DNA from 3 places in the Pseudoduganella sp. GW821-FHT12E03 genome. Region 2 is predicted to be linked to each of the others. Evidence: predicted binding sites of a transcription regulator. Region 2 holds the regulator's gene; each other region holds the start of a gene.
The links. The regulator FNR, encoded in region 2, switches genes on or off when oxygen is low (the NO sensors DNR and NnrR bind a similar motif). The targets are predictions, from matches to a motif close to TTGATNNNNATCAA.

Region 1 (7,418 bases), on a different contig from region 2:
CAAATTGCCGCCAGAAACAGCCGGCGCAACGGATACCACATGACGATTTGATTTAAATCATGGAATTCATTATTCAACCCGCCCAAACTGCTATGCAGCATGTCAGACATCAAGGTAGTGGAAGCGCAATCTGCCATGCCGTCAGGCCGCATCACTTTATTTCAACGCAACGAGGGAGTTCACCATGTCCTATCGCACGATTTTGGTCCACGCGGATAATGCCGAGAATGCCGCCGCACGCTTTCAGTTGGCGGCCGGCTTGGCGCTGCAAGAGAGCGCACACCTGGTCGGCGTCGCGATGACGGGCGTTCCCAGGCAGATGTCATCCGTCAATATGTTCGAAGGCAGCGGCCTGATCATCGCGGACTGTGTGCGCCATGCGTCGGAACGCACAAACCAGGCGCTCGCCCGGTTTAGCGACGTCACGGCCAGGGCCGGCATGCCGGCCAGCGAAACACGCCTGCACAATGACGATGAATACACCGGGCTGTGCCTGCAGGCGCGTTATGCCGATTTGGTGGTGTTGGGTCAACCCAATCCCGACGACCATGGCGAGGGTGGCCTGCTGCTCGATTTGCCGGCGCACGTGATCCTGCACTCCGGCAGGCCGGCGCTGCTGGTGCCCTATGCGGGCCGGTTCCCGTCCTGCGGCAAGCGTCCGCTGATCGCCTGGGACGGCAGCCTGGAAGCGGTGCGCGCCATCACGGCGGCGCTGCCGCTGCTGCGCCGCGCGGAGCAGGTCACCGTGGCCATGTTCAACGCCGAGGTGGGCAGCGACGCGCACGGCGAGGAACCGGGCGCCGACATCGCCTTGTATCTCGCGCGGCATGGCGTCAAGGTCGAAGTCATGCGTTCGCCGACACCGATCGACGCTGGCAACGCCATCCTGTCGCTGGCCGCCACCATTGGCGCCGACCTGCTGGTCATGGGCTGTTATGGCCACAGCCGCCTGCGCGAAAAAATCCTCGGCGGCGCCACCCGCACCGTGCTCGCCACCATGACCCTGCCGGTGCTGATGGCGCACTAACCGTCGCGCCCGCGCATGCGGCCGGCCTGCGATTGAACCTGGGGAGAATGCCATGCAATACAAGACTATCCTGCTGCACGCCGACAATGCGCGCAGCGCCGCGGCCCGCCTGGAGCTGGCCACGCAACTGGCGGAGCAACAGCAAGCGCACCTGGTGTGCGCCGCCATGACCGGTATTTCACGCTTCGTTTACCGTGGCAAGGACGGCGGGGCGCGCGATTTCATCCGCCCGGACCTTGCCGAGCGCGCGCGGCAAAGCGCACAGGTGACGCTCGACCGCCACGCCGCCCTGGCCGAACGGCTGGGCGTACAGTCATGCGAACACCGGCTGGTCGATGACGACGCCTATGGCGGGCTCACGCTGCAGTCGCGTTATGCCGACCTGCTCGTCGTCGGCCAGGCCGACCGCGACGATCCGGCCACCGGCGCGCTGCTGCAAGACTTGCCCGAGTATGTCATCCTCAACAGCTGCCGGCCGGTACTGGTGGTCCCGTTCGCCGGCGCCTTCCAGCCGGCCGGCAAACCGGTTCTGGTGGCCTGGGATGGCAGCAGCCAAGCCACGCGCGCCATCACGGGCGCCCTTCCCTTGCTGGTCAATACTGCCGGCGTGACGGTGGCGCTGTTTGATGCGGCGAGCGGGGCCGATGAACATGGCGACGAACCGGGCGCCGATATCGCGCTCTACCTGGCCCGCCATGGCGTCCATGTCAACGTGGTCCGGCAGGCCACCGATGGCGACGTGGGCGAGGCCTTGCTGGCCCTGGCCGACAGCATCGGCGCAGGCCTGCTGGTGATGGGGGCCTACGGACATGCACGCTACCGGGAAATCCTGCTGGGTGGGGTCACCCGCACCGTACTCAATACCATGACCGTACCGGTGCTGCTGGCGCACTGAAATCCTACCGGGTCCATGTTGGTGTCAATCGGTCTTGTCCCCTGCCGCCGCCCGGCGAAGTCCACCTGGGCGCTGCGGGAAACCCATCATCCACGGACAATCCATATTGAGGGGCAGCATGGAACACCTTACTCCGGCAGCGCGCACCAACGTGCTCGGCATCATGCTGGTGCCGAGGCTATACCGACACCGGCAATTTCAGCATGCGTTCCGCCAGCAAGGCGGCATGACGCCCTGCGCCGATCCCCGGCGCCATCATACCAACTCCACTTCGGCGCCATAGGCTGGCGTCTCGGCGTTCCAACCCAGCTTCTCGCCGATCTGGCGGCGCAGCGCTTCAGCCGCATCCGGTTCGCCGTGCGTCAGGAACAGGCGCCGGGGCGGCGCCGCAAAGCCGCCCAGCCAGGCCAGCAGCTCGCCCTGGTCAGCATGCGCCGACAAATTGTCGATCTGGACCACGTTGGCCAGCACGGGCACATATTCGCCATGGATTTTAATACTCGGCGCACCGCCGACCATGGCGGCGCCGCGCGTGCCGCCCGCCTGAAACCCCGCAAACAGGATGGTGTTGCGGCGGTCCGGCGCAAACGCTTTCAGGTGATGCAGCACGCGCCCGCCGGTGGCCATGCCGCTGGCGGCGATGATCACCATCGGCACCCGCCGCTGATTGAGGGCGATGGATTCGGCAGGGCTGTTGACGATCGTGGCCGCGTGGCACATCGCGTCGCACTGCGCCGGCGTCAGATGGTGGTCGTGGCGGTGGCGTCGGTAGAGCGCGGTGACGTCGGCGGCCATCGGGCTGTTCAGGAAGACCGGCACGGGAGGGATATCGCCACTGGCCTTTAACAGATGCATGTAATACAGCAGGTTCTGGGCCCGCCCGACCGCGAATGACGGAATCACGGTCACGCCGCCACGCGCGGCGGTTTCGCGGATGGTGCGCGCCAGCAGGCGGGCCGGATCTTCAGGATCGTGCAGGCGGTCGCCATAGGTGGACTCCATCACCAGGTAGTCACTGCGTTCGACTGTCTCCGGCGGCGCCATCAGCACATCGTGCTGACGTCCCAGGTCGCCGGAAAATGTCACGCTGACGCCGTCCGCTTCGACCGTGATGCCGGCCGCCCCCAGGATGTGCCCGGCGCGCCGCAGGCGCGCATGGAAAGCATGCCCCACTGCGAAGCGGCGGCCGAAGTCCACCGGCGTCAGCAGTTCCAGCGCGGCTAGCGCGTCGGCCTCGGTATACAGCGGCAGCGCCGGCTGATGTTTGCTGTACGCGTGCCGGTTCGCATGCGCCGCCTCTTCCTCCAGCAACCGTCCGCAGTCCGGCAACAAGATGCGGCACAAGTCGCGCGTGGCTTGGGTGCAATAGATGGGACCACGGAAACCGTCCCGCACCAGCAGCGGCAGTGCGCCACTGTGATCGAGATGCGCATGAGTCAGCAACACCGCGGACAATTGCGCCGGCGATACAGGCAGTGCTTCACGGTTGCGTAAGCGCAGGGCTTTATAGCCCTGGAACAAGCCGCAATCGACCAGGATCATGTCGGCGCCACTGCGCAGCAGGTAGCGCGATCCGGTTACCGTGCCGGTGGCGCCCAGGAAGGTCAGTTTCATGGCAATTCCTTTCCACGGGTGCAGCGGCAACCGGATTGGCCGCCCTGCTCCGCTCACACCCACAATACCGCCGGGGAACACACAAGTCAGCCAGGCAATTTGACCTGGATCAAATTATGGGGAGAAACAAATTGAACGGTGGTTGGCGGAGCACGATTTGACGTCATGCGCCACCCGCCGCGCTACACGGCGCGGCGGGCGGCCATCACGCGTTTGACCGTCTCGTAGCCAAGCAGGCTGACCATGCCCAGCCCGAACATCGTCGCCAGTCCGGCCAGCGGCAACTGGCCAAACCGGAACGCCGCCGCCAGGGCCGGCACATACAGCACCAGCAGCAGCAACGCCACCACCACACCCGCCACCACGGGCGGCACCAGGTTCCCTGTCTGGAACTCCTCCAGCACGCTGCGCCGGTGCGACAGGTTCGACAGGATCAGGGCCAGGTTGGCAAACACCAGCAAGGCAAAGCCGGCGGCCCGCGCCTGCGGTTCCGGCCACGCCGCCATGGCCGCCACATAGCCGCAGCCCACCACCACCAGCGCGATCGCCCCTTTCCACAGCGCCCCCAGCACCGTCAACCGGTCCAGCAGCGGCGCCGACGGCTTGCGCGGCGGTTGGCGCATGGCCTCGGCGTCGGACGCCGCATTTTCGAACGCCAGCGAACAGGCCGGATCGATAATCAATTCCAGCACGGCGATATGCATCGGATACAGCAAGACCGGCCAGCCAAACAACGCCGGCAGCAGCCCCATGCCGGCAATAGGCACGTGCACCGACAGCACGTAGGACATCGCGTTGCGCATATTGGCAAAGATGCGCCGCCCCAGGCGGATGCCGCGCACGATCGACGCGAAATGATCATCCATCAGCACCAGCGCCGCCGCCTCGCGGGCCACGTCGGCGCCGCGTCCGCCCATGGCAATGCCGACGTGCGCCGCCTTCAGCGCCGGCGCATCGTTGACGCCGTCGCCCGTCATCGCCACGATCTCGCCATTGGCCTTCAAGGCTTGCACGATGCGCAGCTTTTGCGCCGGCTTGATGCGGGCGCAAACCGTGGCCTGCGCCAGCCGGCTGCGTAATGCCGGTTCATCGAGGCCATCGACCTCGTCACCGGTCAGCACCTGGCCGCAGGCCAGGCCGGCGCGGCGGGCGATGCTGGCCGCCGTCACCGCATAATCGCCGGTGATCATCATGACGCGGATGCCGGCCTGGCGGCACTGTTCCAGCGCGGCGGGTACTTCCTTGCGCAAGGGGTCGGCCAATCCCATCAGCCCCAGGTAGTGGAAGTTGAAACCCTCCTGCCGCTCCGGCAGGCTGGCCGCCTCATGCCGCGCCCGGGCGACGGCCAGCACCCGCAAGCCCTGTTCAGCCATGCGGTCCGCCGCGGCCCGCATGGCCGCCAATTCGTCGCGTCCCAGCCGGCACAGCGCGCCGATCGCTTCCGGCGCGCCCTTGGCGGCCACGGTCGCCGTACCCGGCCCGCCATCGGCCCACACCAGCGACATGGCAGCCAGCCCGGGGGACAGCGGATAGACGCGCAATGGTTCCCCCTGCGCGCTCGTGCCGGCCAGCGCATGAAACGCGGTTTCCATCGGATCGAACGGGCACGGCTGGCTCGCCAGCGACGCATGGCGCGCCAGTTGCACAAACGCCGCAGGCATCGCCCCTTCCGCCACCTGCAACACCACGCCATCGGCGTGCATCTGCTCGACGCGCATCCGGTTTTCTGTCAAGGTGCCGGTCTTGTCCGTGCACAGCACCGTGATCGACCCGAGCGCCTCGATGGCCGACAGGCGCCGCGTCAAGACCTGGCCGCGCGCCATGCGCCACGCGCCAATGGCGGGGAACACAGTCAAAATGACGGGAAACTCTTCCGGCAGCAGCGACATCGACAGCGCAATGCCAGCCAGGATGGCCGACATCCAGGCGCCATCCCGCAAGCCATACAGCACGGTGACCAGCAGGCTCAGGACCAGGCCAACGCCCGCCATCAGCGGGATCAGGCGCGCCACTTCGCGCTGCAGGGGTGAACGTTCACTGTCGAGCCGCTGCAGGCTGCGCCCGATCTTGCCCAACTCGGTGCCGGCGCCGGTCGCCGTCACGCGCGCAATGCCGTCGCCTTGCAAGACCAGGGTGCCGGACCACAGGTAAGGCAAGTCGTCGCCGCCCGGCGCGCCATGCTCCGCCGGCGCGGCGCCGGCCTGCTTGGCGACGGCGCAGGATTCCCCGGTCAGCAGGGATTCGTCGACGCGCAAGCCATTGGCGCGCAACAGCACCGCGTCGGCCGCCACCCGGTCGCCCTCGGCCACCACCAATAAGTCGCCGCGCACCACGTCGCCGCCCGCAATGCGGACCGGCTGCCCGTCCCGCAGCACCAGCGCGCGCGGGCTGCCCAGTTCGCGCAAAGCCTGCAACGCGCGCTCGGTCTTGCCCTCCTGGAACAGCGTCAAGCCGACCGTCATGCCGACCATCAACAGCAACAGCAAGCCTTCGTGCAGGTCGCCGAGCGCAAGGTACAGGCTGGCGGCGCCGATCAGCAACAAGAACATCGGTTCGCGCACCGTGCGCAGGACGAGGGCGCCCCACCGGCTGCGCGGCGCGGGCAGGCTGTTCGGTCCCTCGTCAGCCAGGCGGCGCGCCGCCTCTTCCGTCGATAATCCGGTCAGTTCCGGCGATTCCATGGTCAGCTCCCGGCCCGTTGAAGTTGCCACCATAGTCATCCGCACAGTGGAAATTGTTGACCGGGATCAAATTGCTTCGAATAACCGAGAAAAATCAACGCATGCGCCAGCACGTCATTCATTTTCCGTACGCTGCCCGGCAACGGACTCGCGCTGCGCGGCAATCTCTTCCCGCAGCAAGCCTATCTGGTGCTGCAGCAACCGCATGTCGGCATGCAGTTCGCGCCGGATCCGTTTCTCATCCTCTCCCACCAGCAAGGCGGCAATACTGGCCGTGACCAGTGACAATACCGCATAGCCCAGCAGAACGATAAAACCGGCAAAGACACGCGAGGCCGGCGTGGAAGGAACGATGTCGCCGTAGCCGACGGTTGCGCCAGTGGTAAAGGCCAGCCACAGGCCATCGCCCAAACTATGGACATGCGGCTCCAGCCAATAAAATCCCGCCCCGGCGACGAGCAGCATGCCCAGCGACGCTATGCTGGTCCGCAACAGCGGCCGTGGCGCCACATGCCGCATTGCCAGCGAAACCAGGCGAATGAAGATTACCACGCATACCAGCAAACGCAACAACCATTCCGTATCACTCCATGGCGGCGCCGATGGCCAGATGGAAGTGGTGATGGCAACCAGTAAAAGGCAGTCGATCCGGCGCCAATGCCGCACCTGATGCCGCTCGTGGCAGAGGGCTGGCATTGACAAATGGGCGGTGCAAAGCGCCCCCGCCAGGCCGTACAGCAGTTGCCCCGCTATCCGATAGGACGGCGTGGTCCCATCAAGCACGAGGTAGAAACCGGGTATCGTCAGCAGTAACGCTGCCGGCAGCAGTGACTGCGTCATCTTGCGCCAATCAAGGGACGTCATGGCTTTGATCGCTTTCAATTCCAGCGCCGCGCCGACCGTGCTCCAGCGCATCAGTCTGCGGTCGAATACGGCCGCGACATGGTATCGAGTAGCAACATATTCCAGCCCAACAACTCCCGGATGCGCTCGCGGCTGTGCTCCTGGCTGCGCGGCACCTGCACTTCACGCATTTTGGCCTGGTGCATCGTGCCAGGCACTTCCTGTTTTTCTTGCTTGGGATCCATGATCGCCCCCTCTATCGCTGAACCATGACAACAGTATGGCTGCCAGGCATGCGTTCAGGCAGAGGGTAATCCGGACACACCGTGTAGTGGGACATGGCGAATCTGTTGTCAGG
Region 2 (7,418 bases):
CGGCTTGCCGGAATTTCCACCCCTGTCCGCCGACATCCATACCCAGGTCTGTGTGATCGGCGCCGGCATTGGCGGCCTGAGCACCGCTTATTTGCTGGCGCGGGAGGGCAAGCACGTGGTGCTGATCGATGCGCTGGCGATCGGCGCCGGGGAAACCGGGCGCAGCACCGCGCACTTCTTTCCGCCCGATGAATGGTATCGCGGTGTCGAGGCCGGTTATGGCGGTGAGCATGCAAAGCTGGTGGCCGACAGTTTCAGCCAGGCGGTCAGCCTGGTGGAAGCGCTGGTCCGCAGCGAACAGATCGATTGCGCCTTTGAACGGGTCGATGGCTACCTCGTGGCTCGGCCGGAGCACGACCTGCAGGACATGGCGCGCGAATATGAAGCGGCGCAGCGCGCCGGGGCCGACGTGACCTTGCTGGAGCGGGCCCCGGGACTGCCGTTTGATACCGGACCGTGCGTGTGTTATCGCGGCCAGGCGCAATGCCATCCACTGCGTTATCTTGGCGGGCTGGCGGAAGCGCTGGTGCGCCATGGCGGGCGGATTTATTGCGGCACGCGCGCCCATGCCGTGAAAGGCGACCGCGCGGTGCAGGTGGTGCATACCGACGGCGGCGACATTTACGCGGAAGCTGTGGTGGTGGCCACCAATACCCCCTTCAACAACCGCGTCGCGGTGCACACCAAGCAGGCCGCTTACCGTACCTATGTGGTGGCGCTGCAGGTGCCGCGCGGCGCCGTGCCGCACCTGCTGTTGTGGGACACGGGCGACCCGTATCACTACGTGCGGGTCCACGCGCCGGCGGGGGCGGAGCACGACTTGCTGATCGTCGGCGGCGCCGACCACAAGGTGGGGCAGGATGACCATCCCGCGCATCGCTACGATGAACTGGAACAATGGGCGCGCGCCCGCTTCCCCATGGCGCGGCAAGTGGCGTACCGCTGGTCCGGCGAAGTCATGGAACCTGCGGACGGCCCGGCCTACCTGGGCCGCAATCCGGCGGACGACGATAATGTGTATGTCATCACCGGCGACTCGGGCAATGGCATGACCCATTGCACCATCGGCGCCATGATCATCGCCGACCTCATCATGCGGCGCGACAATGCCTGGACCGATCTCTATGACCCGGCGCGCAAGGTGCTGCACGGCATGCAGGGATTCATGGCGGAACAAGCCAACACGCTGTCCTACTATGCCGAGTGGGCCACCGGCGGCGAAGTGGAGTCGGCGGCGGAAATCGCGCCGGGGCAGGGCGCCATCCTGCGGCAGGGCATGCACAAACTCGCGGTATACCGCGACGCGGAGGGCGGCTTGCATGCGCTCAATGCGCGCTGCACCCACCTGGGCTGTGTGGTGCACTGGAATGCGGGCGAGTGCAGCTGGGATTGTCCGTGCCACGGTTCGCGCTTTGACACCCGGGGAACGGTCTTGCACGGCCCCGCCGCGTCGGCGCTGGCGGCGGCCACCTTGCCCGACGCGGCAGGCTTGCCCCCGGCCGGTCCCGGCGATGCGGAGCATGCGCGGCGGTAAATCCGGTCGCCAAGCGATGTAACCCTGGAAACAAAATGTAATTGTTGCCGTGGCCAATAACAGTGCTGATTAAGATCAATCATCACATTGATTTTTCCGGAGGCACGCCGTGAGCTACAGCACCCTGACCCAGTATGCGGGCTTGACCAATTTTGAAATGAATACCGCGCCGCGCCTGCCCCTGTCGGTCTATTCGCCCGGCAATGGTGCGACGTCGGTGTTTGATTACGCGGCGCTGTACCAGGCGGATTACGCGGGCGCGGCCAGCCATGCCGTGTTCAGCTGGCAGGGCCAGGCCGGCGCCGTGTATTCCATCACGGCCGGCAGCTATCTCGATCCGAAACTGTTGCTGGTATTTGATGACATGGGCAAGGCGATTGCCGAGGATGACGGCGGCGGCGTCTTTGGCAGCGACCATGTCAGCTTTGTCGCGCCCTATACCGGCACGTATTACGTCGACGCGTCGTGGGTGCAGGGGAGCCGTGGCGGCGAGCAGAAAGTCACGCTGGGCATCCTGGAAGACCTTGGCAGCAGCAAGGTCGCGGTGACCGGCGGCACGCCGCGTAGTGAACAGCTCGACGGCACCGTGGGCGATGACGACATGTATGGCATGAGCGGCGATGATTCGCTGTATGGCGGCAAGGGCAATGATTTCCTGGATGGCGGCTGGGGCACGGATTCCTCGTATTACCTGGGCAACCGCAACGACTACACGGTGGCCAAGGATGGCGGCGGCTTCCGCGTGACCGATAAAGCCGGCGCGGAGGGCAGTGATTTGCTGGTCAACGTGGAACGGCTCGATTTCGGCGACGTCGATCTGGCGCTCGATATCGATGGCGCCGGCGGCCAGGCATACCGGCTGTACCAGGCCGCCTTTAACCGCACCCCGGACAAGTCCGGGCTGGGGTACTGGATTGCCCAGCTGGACCGTGGCGCCAGCCTGACCGACGTGTCGCAAGCCTTCGTGAACTCGGCCGAGTTCACCGGGCGCTATGGCGCGAACGCGACCAATGCCAGCATCGTCAGCAACCTGTACTGGAATGTGCTGCACCGTGCACCCGAACAGGCCGGCTTTGACTACTGGGTCGATGTGCTCAACGGCCACCGCGATTCACTTGCCAATGTGCTGGCCAATTTCAGCGAGAGCAAGGAAAACTATGCGAACCTGGTCGGGGTCATGAGCAATGGCGTGGAATTCCAGCCATGGGGGTGAGGTAGCGTGAAATAACAAGGCCGGCATATGCCGGCCTTTGTTGTTAGTGGAGCGGGCGGTTGCGCAGCCAGTCCGTGCTCCAGCCGGTCTGGGTTTGCTCGCCAGAAAAGTCATAGACGCAAAACACGCGTTCATCGAACGCGGCCACCAGGACAAAATCACTGCCTTCGAAATCAGGTTGCGTCATCAGGTTCAAATACGCTTCGTCTGCCATTGCCAGATCCGACGTCGTGGTTTCCGTCCACGCCAGGCGTTCGCCGGTCATGGTGCGGACATAGATATGAAAATGTTCTTGTTGCTGCATAGCTATTCACCAGTTTTAAGGAGGGCAGTCCTCCATCCTAAGCGTTCTTGGACGCGGCGAAAAGGCCCGATTCAATCGTGCGCCGGTCTTTTTTGCAGAATAGTGCGGTTTTTCAGTATTTTGTGGAAATTGATGTACGTTACTCGGGTGAATAGATTCAAGGCCATTAATAATGTGGTTTCGGAAAGGTTATGCCATTGACTATTTGCCGTGGGAATTAGCATATTTGAAATAATTCTATGGGGCATACGGTCCGCTTCGTACAATGCGAAGATTGCTCCAATTCAAATCACTGTATGGATCCGATGCACCCTTCCCACGTCAAACCAGCGCCGGTCGGTTTCTGGCAAGCGTTCGCCTTTTGGCTGAAGCTGGGTTTGATCAGTTTCGGCGGCCCGGCCGGGCAAATCGCCATCATGCACCAGGAACTGGTGGAAAACCGCCGCTGGATTTCCGAACGGCGTTTCCTGCATGCGCTCAATTACTGCATGGTGCTACCGGGACCGGAAGCGCAGCAGCTGGCCACCTACATCGGCTGGCTGATGCACCGCACCTGGGGCGGCGTCGTGGCGGGCGGGCTGTTCGTCCTGCCATCGCTGCTGATCCTGATCGTGTTGTCGTGGATTTATATCGCGTTTGGCGACGTGTCCGTGGTGGCGGGGCTGTTTTATGGCATCAAGCCCGCCGTCACCGCCATCGTGGTGCAGGCGGCGCACCGCATCGGGTCGCGCGCGCTGAAAAACAATGCGTTATGGGCGATTGCCGCCGCCTCGTTCATTGCGATTTTCGCCTTCGATGTGCCATTCCCGCTGATTGTCCTGGCGGCCGCGCTGACGGGATACATCGGCGGCCGCATGGCGCCCGCCACGTTTGCCATTGGCGGCGGCGGCGGCCATGGCGGCGCCGAGGCGTCGTATGGCGCGGCGCTGATCGACGACACCACGCCGCCGCCGGCCCATGCGCGCTTCCGCTGGCGCAAGCTGGCGCTCATCGTTGTGGCCGGCGCGGCGCTGTGGACCTTGCCGATGGGCGCGCTGACCGCGCTCTTTGGCTGGCACCACACGCTGACGCAAATGAGCTGGTTTTTCACCAAGGCGGCCCTGCTGACCTTTGGCGGCGCTTATGCGGTGCTGCCGTATGTCTACCAGGGCGCGGTCGAACACTATGGCTGGCTGACGCCGCGCCAGATGATCGACGGGCTGGCGCTGGGTGAAACCACGCCGGGGCCGCTGATCATGGTGGTGGCGTTCGTCGGGTTTGTCGGCGGCTATGTCAAGGCCGTGTTCGGGCCGGACGCGCAATTCCTGGCGGGGGCAACGGCCGCCGCGCTCGTCACGTGGTTCACCTTCCTGCCCTCGTTCCTGTTCATCCTGGCCGGCGGCCCGCTGGTGGAGTCGACCCATGGCGACATTAAGTTCACGGCGCCGCTGACCGCCATTACCGCCGCCGTGGTCGGGGTGATCCTGAACCTGGCGCTGTTTTTCGGCTACCACGTGTTGTGGCCGGAGGGGTTCCATGGGCGCTTCGACCCGTGGTCGGCCGTGATTGCCGCCGGGGCCGCGGTGGCGCTGCTGCGCTACAAGCGCAATGTGATCCACGTGATTGCGGCCTGCGCGGTGGCGGGACTGGGCGTGAAACTGGCGCTGGGTTAAGCCAGCGCCATGCCAAGGCGGCAAGGCCTTGTCACGGATCCCCTACATTAACTCATGGCAATGCCCGATACCGTGACAGCGCCGGGAGCGCGATACTGGTGTTCATCGAGGACGTGCAACGCACACCGAACAGGAGCAGCCCATGAATACCGTGATTCCCATCGCCGCCGCCAACGCCAGCACGGTGGCGCCAGCCGCCAAATCGGGCAAGGTCAATTGCACGCTGTGCAGCTTTAACCGCTTTTGCCTGCCGCAAGGCCTGGCCGACAGCGACGTGGCGCGCCTGGACCAGATTATCGCCCGCCGCCGCCGTCTGGCGCGCGACGAGCAATTGTTCAGCATGGGGGCCTCGTTCGGCAGCCTGTTTGCGGTGCGCCTGGGCCACTTCAAGACGGCGCAAGTCAATATCCACGGTGAGCAGCAGGTGACGGGCTTCCACATGGCGGGCGACTTGCTGGGGATGGATGCGATCGGTTCGGGCTTGCACAACTGCAGCGCCACCGCGCTGGAAGACAGTGAGGTCTGCGAAATCCCGTTTAACCGCTTGCAGGAACTGGCGATGCAGACGCCGTCGCTGATGCAGCAATTCCACCGCGTGCTGGGCCGTGAAATCCAGCGCGAACAGGCGATCATGCTATTCCGCGGCAGTATGCGCGCCGACCAGCGCATGGCGCTGTTCCTGCTGAACATGGGCGCGCGTTACGCGGCGCGCGGCTATTCCTCCGCCAGCTACCAGTTGCGCATGTCGCGCGAAGATATCGGCGGCTACCTGGGGCTGACGATCGAAAGCGTCAGCCGCCTGCTGGCCCGTTTCCGCAAGCAGGGCTGGATCAAGCTCGACAACCGCGATATCCGGCTCCATGACCGCGACAGCCTGGAAGCCCTGTCGACCGGACGGGAACCCGGCGCGGACAGCACCATTGCCGCCGAGGCGTGCGCCGCCTGAAGGGTTGTCATGCACGTTGAATGCCTCATGCCGGCGCCCCCGGACCCGGCGGACTGCTCCCAATGCGCGATGGGCAACCTGTGCCTGGCCGGCGGGTTGCGGCCCGGCGAGTTGGCGCAACTGGAAACCATCGTGGGCGGACGGCGCACGCTGATGCGGGGCGAATACCTGCACCGCGCGGGCGACGCTTTCGTCAAGCTGTACGCCATCCGCAGCGGCCACCTGAAAACGCTGCGCCATGCGCACGGCAATTGCCAGCTCACGGGTTTTCCCATGGAGGGCGAGTTGCTGGGGCTCGATGCGATCGCCGACGGCTGTCATGACACCGACGCGGTGGCGCTCGAAACCTGCGAAATCTGTGAAATTCCGTTTGACCGGTTGCGTGAATTGCTGGTGGCGGTGCCTGCGTTGATGGACCAGTTCCACCGTGCGCTGAGCCGTGAAATCCAGCGCCAGCAGGCCTCCCTGTTCCTGATGGGGAATGCGCGCGCCGAGCAGCGCCTGGCGCTGTTCCTGGTTGGATTGCGGGCGCGCTATGCGGCGCGCGGCGCGCCGTCCACGCAAATCCAGCTGCGCATGTCGCGCGATGAAATCGGAGCCTACCTGGGCTTGACGATGGAATGCGTGTGCCGCTTGCTGGCGCGCTTCCGCAAAGCGGGATGGATCACGCTGACGGGCCGCCACCTGACCATCGTGGACGGGCCGCGGCTGGCGGCGCTGGCAGAGGGCGTTTGCCAGGAACCACTGGTGTAGCGCCACTTAACCCGGCGTGCCTTCCCGTGCTATTCTGCGCGAAAAGGTCACGTGCCGGGTTGGCGACAAGGGGAGTGGGTTGGATAATTTTGTGATGGAAGGCCGCAACCTGGAATGGCTGCTGGCCGCCGCCAGCGATGCCATGCTGATTGCAGACCACGGCGGCCACATCGTGCTGGCCAATCCCGCGTTGTGCAACCTGTTTGGCTATGAAGCCGGGGCATTGCAGGGGCAACCGGTGGAAACGCTGGTGCCGGCCCGCTTGCGCGCGGCGCACGCCGGCTTGCGCCACGGGTTCAGCGCGCATCCGCGCCCGCGCGCCATGGGTGCGGGGGCTGAATTGTCCGGCGTGCACCGCGACGGCCGCGAATTCCCGGTCGAGGTCAGCCTGTCTCCGCTGAGCGCGGACCCGCCGCTGGTGCTGGCCATCGTGCACGACATCACGGCCCGCAAACAGGCCGAAGCCGCCTTGCAGGAAAGCGAAGCGCGCATGCGCGCGGTGTTCGATTCAGTGGCCGACGCCATCATTACCATTGATGAGCATGGCGTCATGGAGCGCCTCAATCCCGCCGCCCAGGCCTTGTTCGGCTATGCGGAAGTGGAAGCCGCGGGGCAAAACGTGTCGATGCTGATGCCACCGTCGCACCGGGACCGCCATGACGGCTACCTGGCGCATTACCGCGCCACGGGCGAACGCAAGATCATCGGCATCGGGCGGGAAGTGGAAGGGCGGCGCAGGGATGGCGCGATTTTCCCGATCGAACTGACTGTGACGGAAATGTGGCTCGGCACGCGTCGCATGTTCACCGGCGTGGTGCGCGATATTTCACAGCGCAAGGAAGCCGAGCGCGAAAACCGCCAGCTGTTGCAGGAACTCACCAGCGCCAACGAGGAGTTGACGAATTTCGCCTATGTCGTGTCGCACGACCTGAAAGCGCCGCTGCGCGGCATCGGCTCGCTGGCCGACTGGCTGGCCACCGATTACGCCCAGCACTTCAATGAGGAAGGCCGCGAGC
Region 3 (7,418 bases), on a different contig from region 2:
TGGCCGCATATTGGAGGGAGTTCACCATGCCCTACAAAACGGTACTGGTCCATGACATGGCACTACACTTGGCACGCCTCGGCATCGAAAATCGGTTTGCTCAACCGGAAAATGGCCGCGTTACATGCCGTCGATGCCGCCCTTGCCACAATGAAGGGAAAATAATGAGTAGCAGCGACAATTTGATCGGTTTGGCCGCGGCGCTCGGCAGCGGCCTGCTGATCGGCATCGAACGCGAACGGCGCAAGGGCGCCACGCCGGCCCCTGCACTGGCCGGCGTACGCAGCTTTGCGCTGGTGGCGCTGAGCGGCGCGCTGGCGCAGTCGATCGACATCGCGCTGACGCTGCTGACGGCGCTGCTGGTGGCGGCGATGTGTGTGATCACTTTCTGGCGCGACGACGCTACCGCACCGGGCATGGTCACCGAACTGGCGCTGTTCCTGAGCTTTCTGCTGGGGGTGAACGCCATCGCCAATCCGGCAGTGTCGGCCGGCGTTGCGGTACTGGTGGCCTCGATGCTGAATCTGCGCGCGCCGCTGCACCATTTTGTACGCGTCACGCTCAAGAGCGGCGAGCTGCGCGACGGGCTGATCCTGGCCAGCGCCGCGCTGGTGGTGTGGCCGCTGCTGCCGGACAACACCAATGGCTGGCTGCTGGGGGCCAACCCGCGCCGCATGTGGGGGCTGGTCGTGGTATTGCTGACGCTACAGGCCGGCGCACATATCGCCATGCGCATGACCGGGCCAAAGATGGGACTGGCATTGACCGGATTGGCGTCCGGCTTCGTCTCCAGTGTGGCCACCACCGCCAACATGGGGCACCGTTGCCGGGAGGATCCGGCACTGCTGGGCATCTGCGCCGCAGCCGCGCTGTTGTCCAACATTGCCACCTACGTCCTGCTACTGGTCGTTACGCTGACCATCGCCCCAGCCCAGCTGGCAGGCTTGGCGCCGACCATCGCCAGCGCCCTGCTGGCGACCATTGTGGTATCGGCCATGTCGCTGCGCGCCGCGCCGCCGACGGCGCGGCGCAGTCAACGCAATGGCCGCGTCTTCAGTATCCGGCAGACGCTGTTGTTCGCCCTGATCCTGAGCGGCGCCACCGCCCTGATCGCCTATGCGCATACCTATCTGGGCGCGGCGGCGGCCATGCTGGGCGCCTTGCTGGTCGGCTTGGTGGACTTTCACGCGGCAGCCAGCTCCATTCTGTCGCTGGCTGACAGTGGCGCGCTGGAGCCGGCGGCGATGCGCCACATCCTGTTGTTTGCGCTGGCTGCCAACACACTGAGCAAGCTGATCGCGGCCGGCGCAAGTGGTGGCCTGCCGTTCCTGTACCGGGTCGGCTGGAGACTGTCATTGATATTGCTGGCGGCCTGCCTGCCTTCGTTGCTGGCCTGACGGAGTGCATGCGCCCGCGCCGCCGCGCCAACGTCCGGGCACCTGCCGTGTATCCGCCGGATTCCAGTCGTGGCTTCCCGGCACGGTGAAAACACTCACATCCGCATTGTCAATGCCACTTACACTGCGATTGGCAACGAGTTGATATACATCAAAGTTTTTGCGGAAGCGGTCCGCCACACTATTGACCAGTGGCGCGTCTTTCCGCGCAAAGCGCGCTCGCGAACCGCTCTTCATCCCTTCACAGGAGCTTGCCATGTACAAACATATTCTGCTGCCCACTGATGGTTCGCCAGCCTCGGCCGCGGCACTTCAATCCGCTCTGCAATTTGCCAAGGAAGCAGGCGCCCACGTCACCGCGCTGCACGTTCAGCCGGATTTCCACTTGTTCAGCTACCAGGCTGAAATGCTGGAAGATTCCCGCGAGGCGTTCATGCGCGATACCGCGGCCCATGGCGCGAAAGTGCTGGCGGAACTGGAGGCGGCGGCACAGGCGCTGGGGGTGCCATGCAAGACCATGGCCAGCCGCTCCGACCAGCCGCACTATAAAATCGTCGAGGCTGCACAGGCGCAAGGTTGTGATTTGATCGCCATGGCGACCCATGGCTTGACGGGGCTGAAAGGATTGCTGCTGGGTAGTGAGACACACAAAGTGTTGCTGCATAGCGCGATCCCGGTGCTGGTCTTTCCCGCAAAACAGGTGACGCCATGAAACGCAACCTTGGGGGCGCGGACCGCCTGTTGCGCTGCATTTTGGGTGCGGGACTGTTGGGCGCCACCTGGTCGGGCGCGATCGGTGCTTGGGGTTGGGTGGGACTGGTGCCGCTTGTCACTGCCGCGTTTGCCTTTTGTCCCGCCTATCTGCCATTCGGCTTCAACTCCACCAACGCCGGCAACGGGGCAACCAAATCATGAACCACGGCGTCCCGTGATGACCATCTCCGCGCCCCCTCCCCGCTGGCCACGCTACGGCGCGGCCAGCGCCTTGCTGGCGGCCGCCGCAGCCCTGCTGTGGTGGTATGAGGGGCCGCTGACGGTCCATGTGGCGCAAGCCGAGCGTGGCACCGTGGTGGACGCGGTTTATGCGACCGGCAGTGTGGAACCCGCCGTCATGATGCCGATCGCGCCGCGCGTCGGCGGCCGTCTTGCCGAGCGCCATGTCGACGAAGGGGCCGAGGTGCGCAAAGGCCAGGTCCTGGCGCGCCTGGACGATGCCGACCTGGCCGGCACGGTTGACGAACAACGGGCGCGCGCCGACTATGCCCGCAGCCAGCACACCCGCAGCGCCGCCCTGGCCGACCGTGGCTTTGTTTCCACTGGTGAAGTCGAGCGCACCCGCAGCGAGCTGGCCGCCGCTGAAGCGGCCTTGCGCCGCGTCCAGGCACAGCGCGGCTATATGGCGCTGACCGCGCCGGCCGACGGCACCATCATCCGCCGCGACGGCGAAGTCGGGCAGTATATCGGCCCCGGACAGGCCATCTTTGTGCTGGCCTGCTGCGCGCCACTGCGCGTGACCACCGAAATCGACGAGGAAGACATCAACCGCGTGCGCATCGGGCAGCAGGTACTGCTGAAAGCCGGCGCCGTTCCTGGCCGGGTGTTCGACGGCACCGTGAGCGAAGTGACACCCAAGGGAGATCCGGTGGCGCGCAGCTACCGGGTCCGGGTCAAGCTTGACGCCCCCGACCCGCTGCGCTCCGGAATGACCGTGGACGCCAACCTGATTGTCAGCCGGCGGCAAGGCGCCGTACTGTTGCCAAACGCGGCGATCCGGGACAACGCGGTCTGGCTGGTGGCCGATGGCCGCCTGCGCCGGCGCGAGATCAAAATCGGCCTGCGCAACGGCGGACGCAGCGAGATCGTGCGTGGCATGACCGGCAATGAGCTGGTGGTGCAACTGCCCGACGACACCTTGCGTGAAGGCCGGCGGGTGCGGCCGGTCTATCGTTAGCCCGCCGCCGGAGATGCGCCATGCCTGTCCAACTGGAGATCGCCCTGACCCATTTGCTGCGGCACCGGCGTTCCACGCTGGTGTCGCTGACCGGCATTGCGCTGGGCGTGGCGTTTTTCCTTGCCGTGTCGGCGCTGATGCGCGGCTCGGAAAAGGATTTTCTGCGGCGCCTGGTCGACAACAGCCCGCACATCACCGTCTACGACCAGTACCGAGCGCCGCATGTACAGCCGGCCCAATTGCGCTGGCCCGGCGCGCTGGTGGCCATCAGCAACGTCAAGCCGCAAGCGGAGAGCCGGGGCATCCGAGGCTACCGTGGCAAGCTTGAGGACATCGAAGCCCTGCCGGGTTTGCGCGTGGCGCCCTTGCTGCATGGCTCAGCCGTGTTGACGTTTGCCGGACAGCAGCATGGCGTCAGCCTGTCCGGTGTGGTCCCGCAGCGCATGAAAGCCGTATCGACGATCGAGCAGCACATGGTGGCGGGGTCGCTGGACGAACTGGCCGCCACGCCGAACGGCTTGATTATCGGCCAGGGCCTGGCCGACAAGTTCGGGCTGCGCATGGGCGGCACCATCAATGTGGTCTCGACGGAAGCGGGTAGCCGAACCATGAAGGTGGTCGGGATCTTCCGCACCGGCAATGCGGCATATGACGAACTCGAAACCTTCACCTTGCTCAAGCGCGCCCAGGTGCTATTGCAACGGCCGAATCGCGTCAATCGCTTCATCATCCAGTTGACCGATCCCCACCGCGCGCGCGAAATCGCCGCCGTGATTGAGCACAGCATCGGTTACAAGGCGGTGTCCTGGATCGAGGCGTCGGAGGACCTCCTCAGCGTGCTCCTGGTACGCAACATCATCATGTACAGCGTGGTCTCGGCCATCCTGGTGGTGGCGTCGTTCGGGATCTACAACACGATCTTCACCATCGTGGTGGAAAAAACGCGCGACATCGCGATCCTGAAATCGATGGGTTTTCGCCGCGCCGACATGCGCCAGATCTTCCTTTGGCAAGGCTTGATCATCGGACTGCTCGGCAGCGCCGCCGGCCTGCTGCTGGGCTATGGGCTGATGCGGGCGCTGGCCGCGATCGAACTGAAGCCTCCCGGCGTTAGCGAGCTGGTACATTTGCCGGTCTGGTGGGGCGCCGATCAATACCTGCTGGCGCTGGCCTTTGCGATGGTGTCCTGCATCGGCGCGGCTTACCTGCCGGCCGACAAGGCCAGTCGGCTGCGGCCGGTCGACATCCTGCGGGGCGCCACATGACCCCCATTTTGCGCGCCGAGCGCGTGACCCGCAGGCTGGGCGGCGAAGTGCCGGCCATCCTGGTCGATGACGTCAGCGTGGAGATCGCACGGGGCGAATTCATTTGCATCATGGGACCGTCCGGCTCGGGCAAATCGTCATTGCTCTACCTGCTGGGTTTGCTCGATGTGCCCGATGCCGGCAGCGTGTGGCTCGATGGCGACGACACCACGCGCTGCAACGATGACCAACTGGCGGCGTTGCGCCTGTCCAGACTCGGCTTTGTCTTCCAGTTCCACTTCCTGCTGGCGGAATTCACCGTCCTGCAAAACGTCATGCTACCGATGCGCCGCCTGGGACGGCGCCAGCCGGACGCGGTCCGGGAGCACGCCATGCACTTGCTGGACCAGTTCGGCATGGCCGCGCACGCGGCCAAGACACCGGCCCAGCTGTCCGGCGGCCAGCGGCAGCGGGTGGCCATCGCCCGCGCCCTGGCCAACGACCCGCTGCTGATCCTGGCCGACGAGCCAACCGGTAACCTGGACACGGCGGCAACGCTGAACGTGCGGCAAATCCTGCGCGGCCTGGCCGATGCCGGCCAGACCGTGATCGCCGTCACCCACGACACCGGCTTCGCCAGCGCGGCCGACCGCCGCATCTGGCTGGTGGATGGGAAAATCGTCCCGGACGGCCCGCCGTCCGCTTGAATCCTGTTGCAGGATGAGCGGCAAGGCGGGCGGCGCCACGTCACGCCACCTTCAGCGCGAACGCATACGGCAGCCCCGGCTTGTTGGCCGGCAGCGTCACCTGCAAGCCTTCCGCCGTCTGGCTGAACGCCAGCGCGCCGCCACGGCCCACCAGTTCCACGCGCGACACGCGCCGCTTCAAGTGTTCGCCGCCGGCGCGCATCGACTTGATCAACACCTTGCCGTCGTCCGGCCAGCCCATGACGAACGCATACACGGCGTCCTTGCCGGCGGTGAAGCGCAGGTCCGCCGCCGTGAACGGCTTGCCCTTGCCTTCATTGAAGCCCTGGCCCGACAGGGGCGCGGCGGCCTCCTCCATGACCGGGCCTTCGCCGAACACGAACCATGGACGGGTGTTGTAAATGGCCTCGCCGTTGGGCGCCATCCAACGCCCGATTTCCTCGACGATGGCGCGCTCCTGCTGGTCGATGCTGCCGTCGCCCCGCACCGGCACGCTCAGCAGCAGGTTGCCGTTCTTGCTGACCACGTCGATCAGCGTGTGCACCACGGTTTTCGCGCTCTTGTAAGCCTTGTTGTCATACACGCGCCGGTCATAGTGCCAGCTGCCGATGCAGGTGCAGGTCTGCCAGGGCAGCGGCTCGATCTTGCTGCTGTGGCCCCGTTCGATGTCCCACACCATGGAGCGCCGCTGCACGTCGTCCAGGATCTTGCCGTTGATGACGGCTTCCAGCCTGCCATGCCTGGCAATGCTGCGGTTGTACTGGTGCGCGGCCAGGCGCAGGCCGATATCGCTGACCGGCCACAGCGGCAGCACCGTATCGTCGTAGTACACCAGGTCGGGATCATAGGAATCGATCAGGTCGACGGTGCGGTTGTACAGGTTGTCGGCATATGCCTGGTCCGGGATCGACGCGCCGCCGCCCCAGTGCCATTGGCGGTGGATGGCCGCGCTGTCGCCGCTCTCGCTGCGTGGATGATGCTGCGCATACAGCGCCTGCGGGTCGCGCCCTTCCCACCACTTGCCCTTGCCGTCGGCGCGCGTCAGGCGGCCGTCATACGGCACGCCGGCATAGGGACCGTTGCGGTCGGCGCCCTGCGCCGTTTCATACCAGGTCCACGCGTGGGCCGCGTGTACACTGACGCCAAAGCGCAGGCCGTGCTTGCGGGCGGCCTTGCTCCAGCCGCCCACCAGGTCCCGCATCGGGCCGAGCGTGGTGGCATTCCATTGCGGCTGGTGCTTGCTGCGGTACAGGTCGAAATTATCGTGGTGGTTGGCCAGCGCGACAAAGTATTTCGCCCCGGCCTGCTTGTACAGCGCCACCAGCGCATCGGGATCCCAGCGCTCCGCCTTCCAGCGCTGGATCACGTCCTTGAAGCCGAATTCGGACGGGTGCCCGTATTTCGCCAGGTGGTAGCGGTAGGCGTCGCTGCCTTCCTCGTACATGCCCCGGGCATACCAGTCGCCGAATTCAGGTTCGCATTGCGGGCCCCAGTGGGCCCAGATGCCGAATTTCGCGTTGCGGAACCAGTCCGGGGTCTGGTACGTCGACAGCGAATTCCAGTCCGGCGTAAATGGCCCCGCCGCCATCGGTTCACGCGCGCCGGGGGCGGCGCCGTCCGCCGCCCGCACGTACGGGGACATGGCGGCGGCCGGGATGGCCGCCGCCATGTGTTGCAAAAGCTGTCGTCTCTTCAATTTCTTCTCCAATAAACGGGCGGCCGGCCAGCGGCGCCTAGCTTCGGAGTGTATTTCATATATTAAATACACTCAACTGTTTTCGTGCGGCTTGCGGCGCGCGTGTCGATAGCCGGGGCGCTCAGCGCCGCAAGCTGACCGTCACGGGCTTGCCTTCATACGCCACCTCGATCCCCCTGTCATCCGCATCCATGCCCAGCCCCCGCCCCGCGCCAACCAGCACCACGCGCAAGCGCTTGCCTTTCATGCCCGGGTAGCCGCCGCGCCGCGCGCCGATCGTCAGCTTGCGCGCGCCATCGTCCCAGCGCAGGTCGACCAGCGCATATTCGCCGCGCTCATAGCCCCAGCCTTCGCCCGCATCTTCGTAATACGTGTAGCGGCCGTCAGCGCCGGGATAAATGCGCAATTCGAGCGGCCCATTGC

Region 1: the regulator FNR is predicted to act here: its motif matches at 6,274-6,287, upstream of AC1RRC_RS25480 (cation-translocating P-type ATPase).
Region 3: the regulator FNR is predicted to act here: its motif matches at 1,539-1,552, upstream of AC1RRC_RS25460 (universal stress protein).

The regions. Positions count from the first base shown of each region.
Region 1 covers NZ_JBXAQJ010000011.1:61,920-69,337, reverse strand. Annotated here, with positions in the region: gene AC1RRC_RS25495 (universal stress protein) at 185-1,027, shown strand; gene AC1RRC_RS25490 (universal stress protein) at 1,080-1,922, shown strand; gene AC1RRC_RS25485 (MBL fold metallo-hydrolase RNA specificity domain-containing protein) at 2,178-3,536, opposite strand; gene AC1RRC_RS25480 (cation-translocating P-type ATPase) at 3,719-6,217, opposite strand; gene AC1RRC_RS25475 (potassium channel family protein) at 6,332-7,132, opposite strand; gene AC1RRC_RS25470 (hypothetical protein) at 7,132-7,305, opposite strand.
Region 2 covers NZ_JBXAQJ010000002.1:824,943-832,360, forward strand. Annotated here, with positions in the region: gene AC1RRC_RS07305 (FAD-dependent oxidoreductase) at 1-1,534, shown strand, start outside; gene AC1RRC_RS07310 (DUF4214 domain-containing protein) at 1,644-2,747, shown strand; gene AC1RRC_RS07315 (hypothetical protein) at 2,791-3,051, opposite strand; gene chrA (chromate efflux transporter) at 3,357-4,703, shown strand; gene fnr (fumarate/nitrate reduction transcriptional regulator Fnr) at 4,846-5,649, shown strand; gene AC1RRC_RS07330 (helix-turn-helix domain-containing protein) at 5,677-6,402, shown strand; gene AC1RRC_RS07335 (sensor histidine kinase) at 6,482-7,418, shown strand, end outside.
Region 3 covers NZ_JBXAQJ010000011.1:54,365-61,782, reverse strand. Annotated here, with positions in the region: gene AC1RRC_RS25465 (MgtC/SapB family protein) at 165-1,397, shown strand; gene AC1RRC_RS25460 (universal stress protein) at 1,654-2,109, shown strand; gene AC1RRC_RS25455 (YgaP family membrane protein) at 2,106-2,312, shown strand; gene AC1RRC_RS25450 (efflux RND transporter periplasmic adaptor subunit) at 2,329-3,348, shown strand; gene AC1RRC_RS25445 (ABC transporter permease) at 3,369-4,613, shown strand; gene AC1RRC_RS25440 (ABC transporter ATP-binding protein) at 4,610-5,299, shown strand; gene AC1RRC_RS25435 (alpha-L-fucosidase) at 5,340-6,995, opposite strand; gene AC1RRC_RS25430 (glycoside hydrolase family 31 protein) at 7,117-7,418, opposite strand, start outside.